DNA from 3 places in the Nonomuraea sp. ZG12 genome. Region 1 is predicted to be linked to each of the others. Evidence: predicted binding sites of a transcription regulator. Region 1 holds the regulator's gene; each other region holds the start of a gene.

Region 1 (4,584 bases):
GTAGCGCACCCGCGTGCGGCTGGTGAGGTAGAGCACTGGGCTCTGGGCCGGGTCGAGGGCGACGGTGACCCGCTCGCCGGCGGCGAACGTCCTGGTCGGCGCGACGTTGTCGACGCTGCTGAGCAAACCGCTGACGAAGAGGATGACGCCCGCGGCGATGCACAGGGCGGCGACGCCCCAGGAGACGCCGATCCACCGCAGTTGCGGCCTGAGGGTCTTCGGATCCACGCCCGGCCCGGACCCGGGTTGGTACTGCTGACCGAACTGCGGCTGCTTGCCGTACTGGGCGAAGGGCGGCTGCTGGCCGTACTGCGGGGGCGGGGCTTGTGGGTACTGCGGCGGCTGGGCCCGTGGGTCGAAGGGCTGCCCCTGCGGGGGCCGGCCCTGCTGGTCGAAGGGAGGCGCCTGGCCGTACTGCTGCTGGACATACTGCTGCGGCGGGCCGTACGGGGGTGGTTGTCCCTGTGGCGTCTCCCCCGGGGAATGCCCGGGCTCTGACGGGGGACCATATGACTGAGGGTGTGAATTGTCCGTCATGTTGCAAGTGTGACCCGTGTGGTCGATGTTGCGCCAGCAGCCTGGGGCCCACGGCGTTATCGCACCTTGTGAGTGAGAGCCGTACACTTGGCACTCGGGAACACAGAGTGCTAGACCTGTCGTTTCCCGGAAGGCAGCGGTAGGAGGTGCTCACGTGCTCGACGATCGTAAACTCGCGGTGCTCCGCGCCATTGTCGAAGACTACGTGTCGACCAACGAACCGGTGGGCTCCAAAGCGCTGGCGGAGCGCCACAACCTGAAGGTCTCCCCGGCGACGGTCAGGAACGACATGGCCGCGCTGGAGGAGGAGGGCTACATCACCCAGCCGCACACCAGCGCCGGCCGGGTGCCGACGGACAAGGGATACCGCCTGTTCGTCGACAGGCTCTCGCAGATCAAGCCGTTGTCCGGAGCCGAGCGCAGGGCCATCGAGACCTTCCTGGCCGGCGCGGTGGACCTGGACGACGTGGTGACCCGCACGGTGCGGCTGCTCGCGCAGCTCACCAGGCAGGTCGCGGTGGTGCAGTATCCGACGCTCACCCGCTCCACGGTGCGGCACGTCGAGCTGGTCCAGCTCGCCGAGCGGCGCGTCATGCTCGTTCTGATCACCAACACCGGCCGCGTCGAGCAGCGCGTGATCGAGCTGCCCGAAGTGGTGGAGGACACCCGCATCGCGCACCTGCGCGCGGTGCTCAACAGTTGCCTGGACGGCTGCGGGCTGGGCAATGTGCCCGACCTGGTGGCCGACCTGCCCGAGCGGCTGCCGGCCGAGGATCGGCCCGTCGTGGCCACGATCCTGTCGGTCCTGCTCGAAACGCTCGTCGAACGCCACGACGAGAAGATCGTCTTCGCCGGCGCGGCCAACCTCGCGGGGGCCGGCTTCAGCGTCGGGCTGCGCGACGTGCTCGAGGCGCTGGAGGAGCAGGTCGTGCTCATGCGGCTGCTCGGCGAGACGTCCACAGACACACCGTCCGCTCTCACCGTGCGCATCGGATCAGAGAACGCCTACACCGGACTAGTGGGCACGTCCATCGTCGCCACGGGATACGGTTCAGGCGACAACCAACTGGCTCGGCTCGGCGTGCTGGGCCCCACGAGGATGGACTACCCCGTGACGATGGGCGCCGTGCGCGCGGTGGCACGCTACGTCAGCCAGATCCTGGCTGCATCTTAAGAGGTCGATAAGTGGCAAACAGCGACTACTACGCCACCCTCGGGGTGCGCCGTGACGCCAGTCAGGACGAGATCAAGAAGGCTTACCGCCGGCTGGCTCGCGAGCTGCACCCTGACGTGAATCCCGATCCCGCCACCCAGGAGCGGTTCAAGGAGATCACGCAAGCCTACGAGGTGCTGTCGGATCCGAGCAAGCGCCAGATGTACGACCTGGGCGGCGACCCGTTCGGCGGCGCGGGTGCGGCGGCCGGGGCCGGCGGTTTCGGCGCGGGGTTCCCGTTCAGCGACATCATGGACGCCTTCTTCGGCAACGCGGCCGGCGCGCGCGGTCCGCGCTCGCGCGCGCGCAGGGGCCGCAACGCGACCATCCGGGTCGAGCTCGACCTGCGCGAGACCGCGTTCGGCACCACCCGCGAGCTGGTCGTCGACACCGCCGTGCTGTGCGAGGTGTGCCAGGGCGCGGGCGCGTCCCCGGGCACCCACCCCGACACCTGTGACATGTGCAACGGGCGCGGCGAGATCAGCCAGGTCACCCGGTCGTTCCTGGGCCAGGTCATGACCTCGCGGCCGTGCCCGCAGTGCGGCGGTTTCGGGAGCATCATCCGCAACCCGTGCCAGGAGTGCTCCGGCGACGGCCGGGTGCGCACCCGCCGCACGATCAAGGTGCGCATCCCCGCGGGCGTCGAGGACGGCACCCACATCCAGCTCGCCGGCGAGGGCGAGGTCGGCCCCGGCGGCGGCCCGCCCGGAGACCTGTTCCTGGAGATCGTCGAGCGCCCGCACGAGATCTACGAGCGGCGCGGCGACGACCTTCACTGCACCGTCCAGATCCCGATGACGGCCGCCGCACTCGGCACCATCCTCACCGTCGAGACCCTCGACGGCGCCGAGGAGATCGACGTCCGGCCAGGCACCCAGTCGGGTCAGGTCATCACCATGTACGGGCGCGGCGTGCAGCGGCTCAACGAGACGGGCCGCGGCGACCTGCTCATCCACGTCAATGTCGAGACGCCGCACCGCCTCGACACCGCTCAGGAGGAGCTGCTGCGCGAGCTGGCCAAGCTGCGCGGCGAGGAGCGCCCGCCGGGCAAGTTCGCCCCGGGCCAGCAGGGCTTCTTCTCGCGGCTGCGCGACGCCTTCAACGGGCGCTGACGCCGCCGAGCAGCTCTGGCGGTTGCTCCGGTCGCGGTGGCGATGGCCGCACCGCCAGCAGCTCCTCGGGCAGCGCCACCCGCGCGGTGACGCCGCAGCGCAGCGACTCGTGCAGCCACACCCGGACGCCGAGCCGTTCGGCCAGCCTGCCCACCACGTGGTGGCCCAGGCAGCGGGTGGGGGGCACCAGGAAGCTCTCCGCGCCGCGCAGCCGGGCGTTGGCCGTGGCCAGCTCCTCGGCGGTCATGCCGATGCCGTGGTCGGTGATGGTGATCCGGCATTCGCCCTCGTCCGCGCGCGCCCACACCTCCACCTCCGAATCGGGCGGCGAGTAGGTCAGCGCGTTCTCCACCAGCTCGGCCAGCAGGTGGGCGACCTCGGCCACGACCGCGCCCCTGACCGGCGCGCCGTCCACGACGCGCAGCGTCACCCGGTGATGGTCCTCGACCTCGGTCAGGGCCAGGCGCAGCACGTCCGCCACCGGTACGGGCTCCGACGAGCGGCGCGCCCCCCGCTTGCCGGCCAGGACCAGCAGGCTCTCGGCGTTGCGGCGCATCCGGCTCGTCAGGCGGTCCAGCTCACAGAGCCTGGCCAGCGTGGCGGGGTCGGACTCGTTGTGCTGCAGCACGCTGATGAAGCTCAGCTGGCGGTGCGCCAGGTTGCGGTGGCGTACGCCGAGGTCCACCAGCGACTCGGTGGTGACGCGCCGCAGGGCCGTGTGCTCGGCCGCCAGTCGTACGGCGCTGCGGTGCAGGTCACCGAGCGCGCCGGCCACCTCCGCGAACTCGTCGGCGTGGCGGCCCGGCCCCGGCTCCTGGAGACGTGCCGCGAGGGCGTGGTCCGGGGTGTCGTCGCCGTGCTCCTGGGCGACCCGGGAGACCTGGTCGGCCAGCGTGTCGGCCAGCGCGCCGGCATGGTCCGAGAGCCGCCGCAGGGGACGCAGCACCGAACGCCAGGCGAGCACGCCCAGCACGGGCATGCCGAGCACGAGCAGCGCGCCCAGGGCACCCAGCATGACCAGGTGCCGGGTGGCCCGTTCCACGGCGGCCAGCGCCGGAGCGCGCACCTCTTCGGCCACCGACCGCTGCACGCTCCGCAGGGCGTCGTCGTAGCCGATGGTGGCGTGGTGCCAGGCGCGCGGGCTCGCCGACAGCGGCGCGCCGCCGGAGCCGTCGACGGCCTGCCTCTCCATGGCGGCGAGCCTGGGGGTGTGGCTCTGCTGGGCGCGGGCCAGAGCAGCCCGGCCCGCCGGGGTCGCCAGGCGCTCGAACCTGGCGAACGCGTCCGCCTTGACCGCCCGGACCTGGAGCAGGCCGAGATGCCCCGCCGAGGTGAACGACCCGGCCGTGAACGCCGCGGTCACGAGGGCGCGCTCCTGACTGGTCGCCTCCTTGGCCCTGCTGATGGCCTCCAGCGCCTGCATGCCCCCCGGCCGGGCGGCGAAGGTGGCGTCCAGGAGGGCCGAGATCGCGCCGGTGTAGGCGGTGAAGGCTTCCTGCGCCGTGGCGGAACGGGCCTTCCGGATGTCCGCGAGCGCCGTGCGCAGGCCCGGCGTCGCGGCGTCGAGCCGGGCCCTGGCCCGGTCCGTGGCACGGCGTTCGGCGTCCAGGTCGGCCGCGAACCGGTCGTCGCCGGCCAGCACGCCCAGCGCCAGGCCGCGCTCCCGCTGGAGTGCGTGGACCAGCTCCTGCGCGGCGAGCGCCCGGCCGACGTGACGGACGG
Region 2 (4,584 bases), on a different contig from region 1:
GTCGCGCGCGCGGCGGCAGCGGGGGCCTGGCGTTGAGGTCGCTCCTGATCCTCAGGTACCTCGACATCTGGAACGAGCGGGACACCGCCGCCCGCCAGGCCCTCATCAAGGCCGTCTTCACCGAGGACTCGTTCTACAGTGCTCCCGACCACGCCGGTCTCCACGGCCACGGCGAGCTGTCCGAGGCGATCGGCCGCTCCCAGGAGCAGTTCGGCGACATGGTGTTCACCCTCGGCAGGGTGATCAACGCCCACCATGACACGGCGCTGTTCACCTGGGAACTGGGCGCACCGAACGCGGACACACCTGCGGCAACCGGCTACGACGTCGTGGACTTCACCGGCGACCGCATTCGCCGGGTGGTCGGCTTCTTCGCCTAGTTCCCTAGGTCGATCGGCCGGGCCTGCGGCTGGACGTGGAGGGATGACGTGTTATTCGGCGGATGGTCAAGTGCGGGCTCGCGTAACGGCGGCCCGCCGTCACCCGGTCAGCGGCCGTTTCCCTGGAGGCCCTCAGCCCTGTGCGGCGGGCGGTCGAACCGGGCTGGCCGTAAATAAAAAAGCCCGCGCCTAAAGCGGGGCAAAGGCGGGGAGAGCGCCAGAGCGGCCCGAAACCGGCAGGTTTCGGGCCGCTCTGATGTGGTGCTGTACGTGCCGGAAAAACCCGGCGCGTGGTACTGAAGGGCTAGAAGTCCATGTCGCCGCCACCGGGCATGCCGGCGGGGGCTGCGGGGGACTTCTCGGGCTTCTCGGCGATGACGGCCTCGGTGGTGAGGAAGAGCGCCGCGATGGAAGCGGCGTTCTGCAGCGCGGAGCGCGTCACCTTGGCCGGGTCGATGATGCCCGCCTGGAACATGTTGACGTACTCGCCGGTGGCCGCGTTGAGGCCCTCACCGGGGGTGAGGTTGCGCACCTTCTCGACCACGACGCCGCCCTCGAGGCCGGCGTTGACCGCGATCTGCTTGAGCGGCTCCTCCAGAGCCTTGCGCACGATCGCGGCACCGGTGGCCTCGTCGCCCAGGAGCTCGAGCTTGTCGAACGCCTTGGCGCCGGCCTGCAGCAGCGCGACGCCACCGCCGGGCACGATGCCCTCCTCGACGGCCGCCTTGGCGTTACGCACGGCGTCCTCGATGCGGTGCTTGCGCTCCTTGAGCTCCACCTCGGTCGCCGCGCCGGCCTTGATGACGGCGACGCCGCCGGCCAGCTTGGCGAGACGCTCCTGGAGCTTCTCGCGGTCGTAGTCGGAGTCGGTGCGGTCGATCTCGGCGCGGATCTCGTTGACCCGGCCGGCGATCTGGTCGGCGTCACCGGCACCGTCGACGATCGTCGTCTCGTCCTTGGTCACCACGACCTTACGGGCGCGGCCCAGCAGGTCGAGCGTGGCGTTCTCCAGCTTGAGACCGACCTCCTCGGCGATGACCTGACCACCGGTGAGGGTGGCGATGTCGCCGAGCATGGCCTTGCGGCGGTCACCGAAGCCGGGGGCCTTGACGGCCACCGAGCGGAACAGGCCGCGGATCTTGTTGACGACCAGGGTCGCCAGCGCCTCGCCCTCGACGTCCTCGGCGATGATCAGGAGCGGCTTGCCGGACTGCACGACCTTGTCGAGCAGGGGCAGCAGGTCCTTGTTCGCCGAGACCTTCGAGTTGACGATCAGGATGTACGGGTCCTCGAGCACGGCCTCCATACGGTCGGAGTCCGTGACGAAGTACATCGACGTCATGCCCTTGTCGAAGCGCATGCCCTCGGTGAGCTCAAGCTCCAGACCGAAGGTGTTGCTCTCCTCGACGGTGATGACGCCTTCCTTGCCGACCTTGTCCATCGCCTCGGCGATGAGCGCCCCGATCTCGGGGTCGGCGGCGGAGATGGAGGCCGTCGAAGCGATCTGCTCCTTGGTCTCCACGTCCTTGGCGAGCTTGGACAGCTCCTCGCTCACCCGCTCGACAGCGGCCTCGATGCCCTTCTTCAGGGCCATCGGGTTCGCGCCGGCGGCGACGTTGCGCAGGCCCTCGCGCACCAGCGCCTGGGCGAGCACGGTGGCGGTCGTGGTGCCGTCACCAGCGACGTCGTCCGTCTTCTTGGCGACTTCCTTGACCAGCTCCGCGCCGATCTTCTCCCACGGGTCCTCGAGCTCGATCTCCTTGGCGATCGACACACCGTCGTTGGTGATCGTGGGGGCGCCCCACTTCTTCTCCAGTACGACGTTGCGGCCCTTGGGCCCCAGGGTCACCTTGACGGCGTCGGCGAGCTGGTTCATACCACGCTCGAGACCGCGCCGGGCTTCCTCGTCAAACGCGATCATCTTGGCTGCCATAAGGCTGGACCTCCCAGTTGCAGGGTGGCTGGCTGTGGACCGAGCCGACGCCCGCGACGGCATGTGGGTCCGCAACTCCGTCGGCAGACCCCATCGTCTCGATCCCAGGTTGGCACTCTGCAACAGAGAGTGCCAACGAATTGTTTAGCACTCTACCCTGTCGAGTGCAAGCTGACGTCACCCACGCCCAGGTCAAGTCCGTACAGCGCGAACGGCGGGCCAGGGCGGCCCGCCGTACACCGAGGGGGTGGCAGGCCGCACGCACTGCGCTGACGTGCGGGCTGCCGGGGCTTACCAGCTACGCGACCGCACGGACGGACTCCGCCTGCGGCCCCTTCTGGCCCTGCGTGATCTCGAACTCGACCCGTTGCCCCTGTTCGAGAGATCGATAGCCATCCATCATGATTGCCGAGTAATGGACGAATACATCCTTACCACCGTCTACCGCGATGAAGCCGTAGCCCTTGTCCGCGTTGAACCATTTGACGGTGCCCTGCGCCACTTCCGACTCCTCTTACTGGGCTCATAGGTCCCGCCCATTCCTCCGCGAGACCCACAATCGTCGTGACAATTGGGGAATCAGTCAGACGACCGCACTCGACCATACCTGCGACACGACGTTTGGCACCAGAGTCAACCGACAAACCGGAAATTTCACCATGTGCGGAAAGTAGTTCAACCTTGAATTTGATTGCGGAAAAAAGAGAAGGCGCCCGCATGCGGGCGCCTTCTTCAGTGACCGGGTTCAGCCGCCGGCGACCGCCGGGATGATGGAGACCTGAGTGCCTTCAGGGGCCGGAGTGTCAAGGCCCTGGGCAAAACGGACGTCCTCTTCGCCAACATAAACGTTGACAAAACGCCGAATCTTGCCCGATTCATCGAGAATGCGGGCGCCAATCCCCGGGTAGTCGGAGTCGAGCTTGGCGAGCACGTCACGCAGGGTCGCGCCCTCTCCACTCACCTCCGCGTTACCGCCGGTGTAGGTGCGAAGGATGGTGGGAATCCGCACAGAAACACTCATGAATTAACCTCGCCTTTCCTGATTGTCAGACAGTCGCGCGGAACGCGTCGAGAGAGGGCCGGATCACGGCCGTGGGCTGGGCGTCGTCGGCGATGACGTCGAGCGTCTTGAGCCCGTCGCCGGTGTTGAGCACCACGGTCTCCAGCTCCGGGTCGAGCCGCCCGGTGTCGACGAGCTTCTTCAGCACGCCCACCGTGACGCCGCCCGCCGTCTCGGCGAAGATGCCCTCGGTCGAGGCCAGCAGCTTGATCGCGGCGACGATCTCGGGGTCCGTCACGTCCTCCACCGCGCCGCCGGTGCGGCGGGCGATGTCGAGCACGTAAGGGCCGTCGGCGGGGTTGCCGATGGCCAGCGACTTGGCGATGGTGTCGGGCTTGACCGGCTGGACCACGTCGTGGCCCGCCTTGTAGGCCGTGGACACCGGCGAGCAGCCGAGCGCCTGCGCGCCGTAGATCTTGTACGGGCCGTCCTCGACGAGCCCGAGCTCGATCAGCTCCTTGAAGCCCTTGTCGATCTTCGTGAGCTGGGAGCCGGAGGCCACCGGGATGATGATCTGCTCGGGCAGCTTCCAGCCGAGCTGCTCGGCGATCTCGTAGGCGAGCGTCTTGGAGCCCTCGGCGTAATAGGGCCTCAGGTTGACGTTGACGAAGCCCCACTTGTCGCCCATCGGGTCACCGATGAGCTCGGAGCAGAACCGGTTGACCTCGTCGTAGGTGCCCTCGATGCCGACGAGCCTGCCGCCGAACACGCGGGCCATGGCGATCTTGGCCTGCTCCAGCCCCGCGGGGATGAACACGCAGGCGTCCAGCCCGGCCCTGGCGGCCGCGGCCGTCACGGCGCCGGCCAGGTTGCCGGTGGAGGAGCAGGACAGGGTGTGGAAGCCGAAGTTGCGCGCCGCCTCGACGGCGATGGCCACCACCCGGTCCTTGAAGGAGTGGGTGGGGTTGCCGGAGTCGTCCTTCACGTGGAGGGACCTGATGCCCAGCGCCTTGCCGAGGTTGCCCGCCTTGACCAGCTTGGTCCAGCCGGGGTTCATGTTGGGCTTGGTGGCGACGTCGGCCGGCACCGGCAGGAGCGCGCGGTACCGCCAGATGTTGGCCGGTCCGGCCTCGATGGAGGCCCGGGTGACGTTGCCGAAATCGTAGGCCGCTTCGAGCGGCCCGAAACACTCCGCACAGGCGAAGCTCGGGCCGAGCGGATAGCGGGTGCCGCACTCGCGGCAGGAGAGAGCGACGGCGGGACCGAAGTCG
Region 3 (4,584 bases), on a different contig from region 1:
GCCAGCGCCTCGCGGTCCGGGCGGGAGCTGACCGCCTCGGTGAGCGCGGCGGCCGCCTCGGCCAGGCGCTCGGCGTGGTCGGCCCGGTGGGAGTCGAGCAGCTCGCCGAGGCGCTCGTCGATGGCCAGCGCTTCGGGGAGCTGGCCGATGCGGCGGCCCACGGATTCCAGCGTCTCGCCGACCTGCTCGGAGTGGGTGGTGAGGCCGGTCAGGTGGGCGTCGAGGCCGTCGACCCGGGTGGTCAGGTGTTCCTCGGCCGCCTCCAGCCGCTCGTCCAGGGACTTCAGATGCGTGTCCAGGCCGTTGAAGCGGTCCTCGTCGCGGGCGGCGGTCTCGGTCAGGTGCTCGTCGAGGGCGTCGAAGCGCCCGTCGTGACCGGCCAGGCGGGCGTCCAGCTCGTCGTTCATGGAGACGAGCCGGGTGTCCACGGACGTCAGCCGCGAGTCCACACCCTGCAGGCGGGTGCCGAGGTCGGTCAGGGACCTGTCGGCGCTCTCGAAGCGGTTGTCGACGCCGGCCAGGCGGGTGCCGAGGTCGGTCAGGGACTCGTCGGCGCTCTCGAAGCGGTTGTCGACGCTGGTCAGGCGGGAGTCGATGGCGACCAGCCGGCCGTCGACCTTGTCGACCCTGCTGTCGACGCGCCCCGAGAGGTCGTGCACGCGGCCGGCGAGGCGCTGCTCGGTGTCGTCGAGCCGGGCGCCGAGGGACTGCTCGGTGTCGTCCAGGCGGCCGGTCAGGCGCTGCTCGACGGCGTCCACCTTGACGCTGACCCGGTCCGTCGAGGCGGTGAGCTGCTCGGCGGTCGCGGCCAGCCGCTCGTCGAAGCTGTCGGACAGGTCCAGCACCACCCCCTCGACGCGGTCGGTGCGGGCGTTGAGCTCCGCCAGTGACTTGTCGATCCGGTTGAACCGGCCGGCGGCGACCTCCATGCCGGCGCTCACCTGGGCGAGCCTGGTGGTGAAGTCGCCCATCCGCCGGGTCATGCCGTCGGTCACCTCGAGCACCGACTGCAGCCGGCTGAGCGTCTCCTCGACCCCCTCGCTCACGACGCTGAGATCGGCGCGCAGCTTCGGCAGCTCCAGGACCGGGTGCACGCGCTCGTGCACCGACTCCACCCGGGAGTCGACGCCGTCGACCTGTTCGCCGACGGCGTCGACGTGGTCGCGCACCGCCTCGACGTGCTGGGCCAGTCCTTCGGCCCACATCGGCGGCTTGGCGGCGATGTCGTCGAGGCGTCCGCTCACCGTCTCAAGGGTGCCGCTGAGACCTCCCAGCTCGCGCTCGCGCACCTCGCGAAGAAGCCACTCCATCCCCTCAAGCCGCTGGCGGATCTCGTCGAGGACGGCTCCCTGCGTGCGCTGCTCGTACACGTGATCCTGCGCGGCACGCGCCAGCAGCTCCCGCATCCTGTCGGAGATGGCGGTCTGGCCGCCTGCTTGCAGAAGGGTGGTGTGGTTCGAATGATCCACCGAAAGGCTCCTTCGCTCGTCGACGGTCTGCCGCGTAGCGAGTCCGGTTTGCGAAATGGAAGAAGGAGAACACGGCTCACCGCGATAGGGGGAGAACTCCCGCCCGCCACCATAGCCTTTCGATCAAGGTCCGTCAGGGGCGAGAGAGAACGTCGTGCTTATCGATGAATCGCCCTGCTTTGTCATTTATGCAGGTGGGGTGGGGTCACAGATGATGACTGACGGCCGGTCCATAATCCTGGTCAGGATGATTACGGTGGATTTATCGCCGGAAAGTCGGAGGTCGCGGCGCAGGCGCTCGATATCTACCGCCGAGCCGCGCTTTTTGATGGTGACATTTCCGATTTGGCGGTCGCGGAGTGCGGTGCGGAGGCGTTTGAGTGAGAAGGGCAGCACCTCGTCGACTGCGTACCTCGCGGCCCAGGGGGTGTCGATCGGCTCGTCGCCGGAGATGTAGGCGATCATCGGGTCGGGGAGCCGGCCGTGCACCAGCTCGGCCACCTCGCCGACGAGATGCGCGCGGATGGCGGCTCCGTCGGGCTCGTACACATAACGCCCGACCGGTCCCGTGGACGCCCGTACGCCGGTGGCGGCCAGGCTGTGCGGGCCGGGCAGCAACGTGGCCCGCCTGCCGATCCGCTCCTCACCCGCCTCGCTCTCGCCCGTCCCGCTCCCGCCCGTCCGCTCGGCCGCGTCGGCCGGACGGCCGACCCAGAGGGTGGCCTCCTTGACCTCGCCCCGGTACGACACCCACTCGGCCTCGGCGTCATCGGGGATGAACTCGTACGGGATCCCCGGGGCCGCCTTGAGGCAGGCGCGCCGCGACCTGGACACCAGATCCAGCACCACCGGCCAGGGCGGGGAGTAGGCCAGGGGGTCGAACGTCCTGCCCCTGGAGGTGCGGCGCGCGGGGTCGGCGAACAGCACGTCGTACGCCTCTGGCGTAATCGACGCGGCGTCGGCCAGGGTGACCGTGACCCGGTCGGCGAGGCCGAGCGCCTCGGCGTTCGCCGTGGCGACGGCGACGGTCAGCGGGTCGGTGTCCACCGCGTCCACGGTGCAGCCCGCGCGGGCCAGCGCCACCAGGTCGCCGCCGATGCCGCAGCACGCGTCCACCACCCGCAGGCCGGTCCCGGCGGCCAGGCGGCGGGCGCGGTGCTCGGCCACCTCGGCGCGGGTCGCCTGCTCCAGGCCGTGCGGCGTGAAGTACATCCGCGCCGCGTCCGCGCCGAACTTCGCCCTCGCCCGGTCCCTGAGCCCGGCCTGGGTGAGCGCGGCCGAGGTGAGGGCGGCGTCGTAGGTCCTGCGCAGCTTCGTGGCGGCCACGACCGGGTCGGCGCCCACGAGCTCCTCGGCCTCGCCGAGCGCCCGCAGGCCGCGCGGCGTCAGCAGCTCACGAAAGGCCTCAAGGTCCACGACATACGACGTTAGCGCCCGCACCGGACCCGCCGGTCCGCCGTACTTCCTGGAGGTCGCGAGCCGGTGCGGCGCGCCGACGTGACGTGCGGGGGGATCGTCCCGAATGCCCCTAGGCTGGGACTCCAGGCAGTGCGCCAACCTGGGGTCACCTCGGGGAAGACTTGGGTCCCTGATCGCTCTCAGCAGACGAGTTCGTGTTGACTGTCAAGCCCCTCTTGCATATGTTTCCTGTTGGCACTCTCCCCTTGAGAGTGCCAATGTGCGACGAGGCAGGTCTGGCACCCGCGACGGCAGGCCCCGCTGGTCGCCTCTTCTAGATCATTCAAATCTGAAGGGGAGGTCCGATCGTGACGACCGCCACCAAGGTTCCCGTTAAGCCGCTCGGCGACCGCATTGTGGTTCAGCCGCTTGAGGCAGAGCAGACCACCGCTTCCGGTCTGGTCATCCCGGACACCGCCAAGGAGAAGCCGCAAGAGGGCAAGGTCCTCGCGGTGGGTCCCGGCAACTGGGATGAGGACGGCGACAAGCGGATTCCGCTCGACGTCAGTGAGGGCGACATCGTCCTCTACAGCAAGTACGGCGGCACCGAGGTCAAGTACGGCGGCGAGGAGTACCTCGTGCTCTCCGCCCGCGACGTTCTCGCGATCATCGAGAAGTAAGCCGGTTGTGTCGGGGCCCCGGGCGCATACCGCGTTCGGGGCCTTCGACGCCAGGAGAGGACTCTCAGCAAAATGGCGAAGATCCTGGAATTCGACGAGAACGCCCGCCGCGCGCTTGAGCGCGGCGTCAACGCCCTCGCGGACGCCGTAAAGGTTACCCTCGGCCCCCGTGGCCGCAACGTCGTCATCGACAAGAAGTTCGGTGCACCGACGATCACGAACGACGGCGTGACCATCGCTCGTGAGATCGAGCTGGAGGAGCGTTACGAGAACCTCGGCGCCCAGCTCGCCAAGGAAGTTGCCACCAAGACCAACGACGTCGCAGGTGACGGCACCACCACCGCGACCGTCCTGGCCCAGGCGATGGTCCGCGAGGGCCTGCGCAACGTGGCCGCCGGCGCCTCGCCGCTGTCGCTCAAGCGCGGCATCGACCAGGCCGCCAGGGCCGTCAGCGACAAGCTGCTCGCCAGCGCCCGTCCGGTCGAGGACAAGAAGGAGATCGCCAATGTCGCGACGATCTCCGCGCAGGACGCCCAGATCGGCGAGCTGATCGCCGAGGCGTTCGACAAGGTGGGCAAGGACGGTGTGCTCACCGTCGAAGAGTCCAACGCCATGGGCATGGAGCTCGAGTTCACCGAGGGCCTGCAGTTCGACAAGGGCTACCTGTCGGCCTACATGGTCACGGACTCCGAGCGCATGGAGGCCGTCCTGGAGGACGCCTACATCCTGCTCACCCAGGGCAAGGTCTCCTCCATCGCGGACTTCCTGCCGCTGCTGGAGCAGATCGCGCAGAGCAAGAAGCCGCTGCTGGTGGTCGCCGAGGACGTCGAGGGCGAGGCCCTGGCCGTTCTGGTCACCAACAAGATCCGCGGCACCTTCACCTCTGTCGCCGTCAAGGCCCCCGGCTTCGGCGACCGCCGCAAGGCGATGCTGCAGGACATCGCCATCCTCACGGGTGGCCAGGTCGTCAGCGAGGAGATCGGCCTCAAGCTGGAGAACGTCGGTCTGGAGGTGCTCGGCACCGCCCGTCGCATCGT

The links. The regulator HrcA, encoded in region 1, represses chaperone genes, less so after heat shock. The targets are predictions, from matches to a motif close to TTGGCACTCTCNNNNNGAGAGTGCCAA.
Region 2: groL (chaperonin GroEL) is a predicted target of HrcA. The motif match lies at 2,423-2,449, and genes of this name have one in related genera.
Region 3: groES (co-chaperone GroES) is a predicted target of HrcA. The motif match lies at 3,120-3,146, and genes of this name have one in related genera.

Annotation. Positions count from the first base shown of each region.
Region 1 is NZ_JBQHCW010000002.1:714,755-719,338, reverse strand. Features, by position in the region: gene ACTMTF_RS10400 (hypothetical protein) at 1-537, opposite strand, end outside; gene hrcA (heat-inducible transcriptional repressor HrcA) at 692-1,711, shown strand; gene dnaJ (molecular chaperone DnaJ) at 1,723-2,862, shown strand; gene ACTMTF_RS10385 (sensor histidine kinase) at 2,849-4,584, opposite strand, start outside.
Region 2 is NZ_JBQHCW010000014.1:30,766-35,349, reverse strand. Features, by position in the region: gene ACTMTF_RS30890 (NAD(P)H-binding protein) at 1-36, shown strand, start outside; gene ACTMTF_RS30885 (nuclear transport factor 2 family protein) at 33-380, shown strand; gene groL (chaperonin GroEL) at 685-2,313, opposite strand; gene ACTMTF_RS30875 (cold-shock protein) at 2,612-2,815, opposite strand; gene ACTMTF_RS30870 (MoaD/ThiS family protein) at 3,059-3,334, opposite strand; gene thrC (threonine synthase) at 3,360-4,584, opposite strand, start outside.
Region 3 is NZ_JBQHCW010000018.1:118,234-122,817, reverse strand. Features, by position in the region: gene ACTMTF_RS35265 (hypothetical protein) at 1-1,469, opposite strand, end outside; gene ACTMTF_RS35260 (class I SAM-dependent methyltransferase) at 1,656-2,885, opposite strand; gene groES (co-chaperone GroES) at 3,236-3,547, shown strand; gene groL (chaperonin GroEL) at 3,620-4,584, shown strand, end outside.